2 linked regions of the Kineococcus endophyticus genome follow. Each later gene encodes a partner of the first gene's protein in a complex. Links are inferred from orthologs where the notes say so. Each region holds a gene or a part of one and is shown in the gene's direction. Other genes may lie near its edges.

Evidence for each region.
Region 2: the proteins of AB1207_RS21500 (region 1) and smc are in contact, whole or in part, in a crystal structure (PDB 3ZGX), measured with the Bacillus subtilis proteins. The link is inferred for Kineococcus endophyticus from one-to-one orthologs.

What each region holds. Positions count from the first base shown.
Region 1 is NZ_JBFNQN010000017.1:30,270-33,115, forward strand. What follows is about bases 67-2,846. They hold AB1207_RS21500 (segregation and condensation protein A), read left to right. Parts: upstream 67-893; coding sequence 894-1,799; downstream 1,800-2,846. Other genes in these bases: AB1207_RS21495 (LysM peptidoglycan-binding domain-containing protein), read left to right, coding at 67-841; scpB (SMC-Scp complex subunit ScpB), read left to right, coding at 1,841-2,593; AB1207_RS21510 (pseudouridine synthase), read left to right, coding at 2,590-2,846. Outside these bases: more of AB1207_RS21495, read left to right, coding at 1-66. UniProt on the Bacillus subtilis protein: Participates in chromosomal partition during cell division. May act via the formation of a condensin-like complex containing Smc and ScpB that pull DNA away from mid-cell into both cell halves.
Region 2 is NZ_JBFNQN010000005.1:235,445-239,666, reverse strand. Bases 7-4,162 are described here. They hold smc (chromosome segregation protein SMC), read left to right. Parts: upstream 7-332; coding sequence 333-3,962; downstream 3,963-4,162. Other genes in these bases: AB1207_RS08915 (hypothetical protein), read left to right, coding at 4,155-4,162; AB1207_RS08925 (multidrug effflux MFS transporter), read right to left, coding at 7-127. Outside these bases: more of AB1207_RS08925, read right to left, coding at 1-6; more of AB1207_RS08915, read left to right, coding at 4,163-4,222. UniProt on the Bacillus subtilis protein: Required for chromosome condensation and partitioning.

The sequences.
Region 1 (2,846 bases):
GCGCGCCGCCTCGAGCCGCGGTGCCCGCACCGGGGAACTCCTGCGCGGGGCCGCCGCGGGCGTCCTGCTGCTCACCGTCCTCGGTGGCGTCCCCTGGTTCCTCGTCGCTCTCGTCGGGAACCCGCTGCCCACCTCCGTCCCGCAGCGCAGCTGGCTGGACGCGGAACTGTCGGCGACCGCGCTGCTCGACGTCCTCGCGGTCGTCCTGTGGCTGCTGTGGCTGCACTTCGCGGTCTGCGTCGTCGCCGAGCTGCACGCCTGGGTGACGGGCGCGCCGGCCCCGCGGTCCGCCCTCGGCGGCCCGACGCACCTGCTGGCCCGGCGGCTCGTCGCCGCGGTCCTGCTCGTCACGGCCGGTGGGATCCCCGTCGCCGCCCCCGCGCTGGCGGCGCCGACGTCCGCCGCGAGCACCACGGCGACGGCCTCCCCGGATCCCGGGTGGGGCAGCGGGCACGAAGCGGGCGCGGCCCGGCCGACCGCCGAGGCACCCGCACCGGGGCAGGCGCCCGACCCGGCGTGGGCGGAGCCCGCGGCGTCCGTCGCGGTCACGGAGTCGGCCACGGACGGGGAAGCGGACGCGGGGCTGGTCGCCTACGTCGTCCAGCCGCCGCAGGGACGCCACCACGACTGCCTGTGGGACATCGCCGAGCGCACGCTCGGGGACCCCCTGCGCTACCGGGAGGTCTTCGAGCTGAACCGCGACCGCGTGCAGGCCGACGGGTCGCGTCTCGTCGACGCGGACCTCGTCCGTCCCGGCTGGACGCTGCTGCTGCCGGCCGACGCCGTCGCGCAGACCGCGCCCGACCCGGCCGGGGGTCCCGGAGGGGCCGGCCGGGCGTGAGGCGCACGGTCGCGCGCACCGACCCGGCACCGGCGGTCGCTACCGTGTCCGCGTGAGCGCCCCCGCCCCGACCCCCGCAGCGGACGTCAACCCGCTGACCGGCCGTCGCGGGTTCACCGTCTCGTTGCCGAACTTCTCCGGGCCCTTCGACCTGCTGCTCGGCCTCATCACCAAGCACCAGCTCGACGTCACCGAGGTCGCCCTCGCCCGGGTGACCGACGAGTTCATCGCGCACATCCGTGCCGCGCAGCGGGCCGCGAAGGACGGCGGCGCGGACTGGGACCTCGACGAGGCCAGCGAGTTCCTGCTCGTGGCCGCGACCCTGCTCGACCTCAAGGCGGCCCGGCTGCTGCCGGCCGCGGAGGTCGAGGACGCCGAGGACCTCGCGCTGCTCGAGGCGCGGGACCTGCTGTTCGCCCGGCTGCTGCAGTACCGCGCCTACAAGCAGGTGGCGGCGCTCCTCGGGGACCGGTTCGCCGAGGCGTCCCGGCGCGTCCCGCGGGCCGTCGCCCTCGAACCGCACTTCGAGAAGCTGCTGCCCGAACTCGTCCTCACCGTCAGCCCCGAGCAGTTCGCCGCCGTCGCGGCGCGGGCGCTCACGCCGAAACCCGTCCCCGTCGTGGGGCTGGACCACCTGCACGCCAGTGCCGTGAGCATCCGGGAACAGGCCGTCCTGATGGTCGACCGGTTGCGGCGCAACGGTACCGCGACGTTCTCCGACCTCGTGGCCGACGCCGGCGAGGGGGAACTGGGAACCCTGGTCATCGTCGCGCGGTTCCTCGCGGTGCTGGAACTGTTCCGTGAACGCCGCGTCCGGCTGGAACAACCCGAGGCGCTCGGGACGCTGACGGTGCGGTGGGACCCGGACGCCGAGGCGAACCAGGGGGCCGCGGCCGCGGCGGTGCCGTCGGGGTTGGACGAGTTCGAGGGATCGGCCCAGGAGGGGAGCGCGTCGTGACCGACGTCACGCAGGTCGTCACGCAGGACGTCACGCAGGAGATCGAGGAGCCCGGGGCCGAGGAGGATGCCGGCCGCCGCGTCCGGTCGGCGATCGAGGCCGTGCTCATGGTCGCCGACGAACCCGTCGCCGTCCGCGCCCTCGCGCGGGCGACGGGGGAGCAGCCCGACGAGGTGGACCTCCTGCTGCGCGAGCTGGCGGGGGAGTACTCCGAGCAGGGCCGGGGTTTCGAGCTGCGCGAGGTGTCCGGGGGCTGGCGCATGTACTCGCGCGCCGAGCACGCCGACGTCGTCGAGGCCTTCCTCCTCGACGGCCAGACGGCCAAGCTGACCCAGGCCGCGCTCGAGACGCTCGCGATCGTCGCCTACCGCCAGCCCGTCAGCCGGGCCCGCGTCTCGGCCGTCCGCGGCGTCAGCGTCGACGGTGTCATGCGCACGCTCCTCACGCGTGGGCTCGTCAGCGAGGCCGGGGTCGAGGCGACCTCGGGGGCGACGCTCTACCGGACCACCGAGGAGTTCCTGCAGCGGATGGGTCTGGACAGCCTCGACGAGCTGCCGCCGCTGGCTCCCTTCCTGCCCGACGAGGTGTCGCTGGACGACCTCGAACCCGCCGAGGTCCTCGCCGAGCCCGTCCCCGAGCCCGGAGTGGACGAACCTCCCGCCGCGGTGGGGGATGATGGAGGGTCGGTGGACGGGCCCGGAGAGCTCCCCGGGCAGCCCGGCGAGCTCGCACAGCCCGTCCCGCCCGCACAGCACGTCGACCCAGCACCCCAGCAGCAGGAGGACCAGTCATGAGCCCGCAGGCACCCCGCGGCGGCGGCCGAGGGCAGGGCCGCCCTCAGCGACCCGCGACGGGTCGTGGCAAGGGCCCCCAGGCCGGCAAGGGACAGGGTTCCGGCAAGCCCCGGGCCGGCGGCGCGAAGGGCGGCACGCCGCGCACCGGCGGTGCGGTGAACCGTCGCGGTGCCGCGCAGCGCATGACGGACAAGATCGCGCCCGCGCCGCAGCCGCCGCGCCGCGGTCCGGCGCCGATCCGGCGGCCGGGCGC
Region 2 (4,222 bases), on another replicon or contig:
CGTCCTGGGCCACGAGGCCGCCCGGGGCGGTGCGGGGCCGCGGGAGCGCCCGGAACGGCGAGCGGCGCGCGCGGGTGGGGCCTTCGGAGCGGGTGGGGCGGGTACGACCGGCGGGGCGGGTCGGCACAGGGGTCCTTCCGGGATTCGTCGGGGTGTTCCACCGTTGTACAACCTCGGACCGTCACCCATCGACTGCATCGCGTGTCGTGCCAACGGTCATTCCAGACCGTGATGAGCACGTGGGCGGGTCCCGGTGCCGGGAGGCGCCACCGGCGGCGCGGCACGGCTCGCCTCGGACGATCACGGGCCCGTCGTCGTTAGGCTCTCGCCCCGTGCACCTGAAGACCCTCACCCTCAAGGGGTTCAAGTCGTTCGCCTCCGCGACGACGCTGCGGCTGCAGCCGGGGATCACGTGCGTGGTCGGCCCCAACGGCTCGGGCAAGTCGAACGTCCTGGACGCCCTGACCTGGGTGATGGGGGAGAGCAGCGCGAAGAGCCTGCGCGGCGGGAAGATGGAGGACGTCATCTTCGCCGGCACCACCGGCCCGGAGGGACGCTCCGCCCTCGGTCGCGCCGAGGTCAGCCTCACGATCGACAACGCCGACGGGGCGCTGCCCATCGAGTTCGCCGAGGTGACGATCACCCGGACGATGTTCCGCACGGGCGGTTCCGAGTACGCCATCAACGGTCAGACGTGCCGCCTGCTCGACGTCCAGGAGCTCCTGTCCGACTCCGGCATCGGCCGCGAGATGCACGTCATCGTCGGCCAGGGCCAGATCGACGCCGTCCTGCACGCCTCGCCCGAGGAGCGCCGCGCGTTCATCGAGGAGGCCGCGGGGGTCCTGAAGCACCGGCGCCGCAAGGAGAAGGCGCTGCGCAAGCTCGACGCGATGGAGGCCAACCTCACGCGGGTGGCCGACCTCGTCACCGAGATCCGGCGCCAGCTCAAGCCGCTGGGGCGCCAGGCCGAGGCGGCGCGCCGGGCCCAGGTCGTCCAGGCGGACCTGCGCGACGCGCGGTTGCGGCTCCTGGCCGACGACCTGGTGCAGGCCAGCAGCTCCCTGCAGCGCGACGAGGCGGACGAGGCGGCGCTGAAGACCCGCCAGACGCAGGTCGAGGCCGACCTCGCCGAGGCGTCGGCCCGGCTGCAGGCCGCCGAGCAGGCCGCCGCCGCCGCGGCCCCCGACCTCGCGCGCGCCGTCGAGACCCACCACCGCCTCGACGCCCTCGCCGAGCGGCTGCGCGGCGTGCAGGCCCTCGCCGCGGAGCGCTCCCGGCTGCTGGCGAACGAGCCCGAGGAGCAGACCGGCCGCCGCGACCCCGAGGAGCTGCAGGCCCAGGCCGACCGCGTCCGCGCCGAGGAGGCCGCGCTGGCCGAGCAGGTCGCCACGCGCCGTGCCGCGCTCGACGAGGTGCTCGCCGCCCGCGCGGAGGCCGACCAGGCGGCGCGGGCCGAGGACCAGCGGGTCTCCGCCGCGCTGCGTGCCGCCGCCGACCGCCGCGAGGGGCTGGCCCGCCTCGGCGGCCAGGTCGCCGCGCGCACCAGCCGCGTCGAGGCCGCCGAGGCCGAGCGCGAGCGACTGTCCGGCTCCCTGGCCGACGCCGAGCGCCGGCGGGAGGAGGCGCAGACGGCCTTCACCGCGCTGGAGACGCAGGTCGCCGGCGTCGAGGAGGGCGAGGAGGGTCTGGACGCCGAGCACGAGGCGGCGGCCGAGGCGCTCGAGGCCGCCGAGGCCGCGCACGAGCAGGCCCGCACCGAGGTGCAGGCCGCCGAACGCGACCGCGCGACGTGGGCCGCCCGCAAGGAGGCCCTCGAGATCGGTCTGGCCCGCAAGGACGGCACGGGGGCCCTGCTCGCCGCCGGCACGGCCGTCTCCGGGGTCCTGGGCTCGGTCGCGGCCCTGCTGAGCGTGGAGTCCGGCTACGAGCAGGCGATCGCCGCCGCGCTCGGGTCCACCGCCGACGCCGTCGCCGTCGCGAGCCCCGCCGACGCCGTCCGCGCCATCGAGCACCTCAAGGGCGAGGACGCCGGCCGGGCCGGGATGCTCGTCGCCACGGCCGGTTCCGGCGAGACCGGGACGGTCGTGCCCACCGGCGCGCGCGCCGCCCTGTCGCTCGTCACCGCGCCCGAGGACCTGCAGCCCGCCCTGGTCCGGCTCCTGGGCCACGTCGTCGTCGTCGAGGACCTCCCGGCCGCCCAGCGCGTCGCCGAGTCCGACCCCGACCTCGTCGCGGTCACGCACGACGGCGACGTCGTGGGCGCGCACGTCGCCGCGGGCGGGTCGTCGTCGGCGCCGAGCCTGCTGCAGGTGCAGGCCGCCGTCGACGAGGCGACCGACGCCCTGTCGGCCGCCGAGCACCGCGCGCAGCGGGCCCAGTTCGCGCTGCAGCAGGCGCAGACCGAGCGGTCCGCGGCGACCGAGCGCGTCGAGGCGGCCCTGGACCGGCTCCACGACTCCGACGCGCGCATGAACGCCGTCGCCGAGCAGCTCGGGCAGCTCGGCTCCGCCGTCCGGGCGGCGGCTGCGGAGGCCGACCGGCTGCGCGCGACGCGCGAGCAGGTCAGCACGCGCCTGGAGGCCGACCGCGTCGAGCTCGTCGAGCTGTCCGAACGCTTCGAGGCCGCCAGCGGTGTCGAGGGCGACGGGGAGGAGGAGGTCTCCACCGACGAGCGGGACCGCCTCGCCGAGGTCGCCCGGGGGTTCGGCGGCACCGAGACCGAGGCCCGGCTCGCCCTGCGGACCACCGAGGAGCGGTCCCGCGCTCTCGCCGGTCGCGCCGACGCGCTGGAACGGCAGGCCGCCGAGGAGCTCGCCGCCCGGGAACGCGCCGCCGCCCGTCGCGCCCGACGCGCCGAGCAGCTGCGCGTCGCCGCGACCGTCCGTGAGGGCGCCGCGAAGGCGTTGGCCGCGTGGGAGTCCTCGCACGCCCAGGCCGCCCGGCTGCGGGAGGCCGCCGAGGCCGCGAGGGCGACGTTCGACGAGCAGGTCGGGGCCGCGCGGCGCGCCGTGGAGTCCCTCAAGACCGAGCAGCAGCGCCTGGGCGACACCCGGCACGCCGACGAGGTGGCCCGTGCCCAGCAGCGGTGGAAGATCGACCAGCTGCGCCAACGCGCCCTCGAGGAGCTCGGGACCGACCCCGACGTCCTCGTCGAGGAGTACGGCCCGCACCAGCTCGTCCCGCCGTCCCCGCCCGCGCCCGGCGACCCCGAGCCGCAGGAGGCGCCGGAGCCGCGCCCGTACGTCCGCACCGAGCAGGACAAGCGGCGCCGCTCGGCCGAACGCGCCCTCGCGCAGCTGGGGCAGGTGAACCCGCTGGCGCTGGAGGAGTACGCGGCGATGGAGGAGCGTCACCAGTTCCTCGTGACGCAGTCGGACGACCTCAAGAACTCGCGCAAGGACCTGCTGGACATCGTCAAGGAGGTCGACGAGCGCGTCGAGCGCGTGTTCTCCGAGGCGTTCGCGGAGGTGGCGCAGCAGTACGAGGAGGTCTTCCCGCGCCTGTTCCCTGGCGGGGAGGGGCGCCTGGTCCTGACGAACCCGTCCGACATGCTCACCACGGGCATCGAGGTCGAGGCCCGGCCCGCGGGCAAGAAGGTCAAGCGGCTCTCGCTGCTGTCCGGCGGCGAGCGGTCGCTGGCCGCGGTGGCGATGCTCGTCTCGATCTTCCGGGCCCGCCCCAGCCCCTTCTACGTCATGGACGAGGTGGAGGCCGCGCTCGACGACTCCAACCTGTCGCGCCTCATCACCCTGTTCGAGGAGCTGCGCGCCACGAGCCAGCTGATCATCATCACCCACCAGAAGCGCACGATGCAGATCGCCGACGCCCTGTACGGCGTGACGATGCGCGGGGACGGGATCAGCACCGTCGTCAGCCAGCGGCTGCGCGAGGAGGAGCGGGCGGTCTCGGCGAAGGCTCCCGAACCCGTCCCAGCGCAGGCCTCCGAGCCCGCGGCGGTGTGACGCCCGTCGCCTCGGTGACGCCCTGATGAGCATCCGGTCACGGAGCGATGACGACGCCGCGTGCCGGGTGGTGCGGCCGGGACCTGCGGGGCAAGGTGGTCGCGTGATGAGCTTCCACCGGGTCCCGGTCCCGAACCCGGCCCCGGTGCCGACGTCGTGGGTGGTGGTCCGGTGATGGTGACGACTCTGCTGGTGACGTTCGTGGTGACGGTGGGCCTGGCCGTCGTCGTCCTGCTGACCGTCGCAGCGCCCAGCCTGCG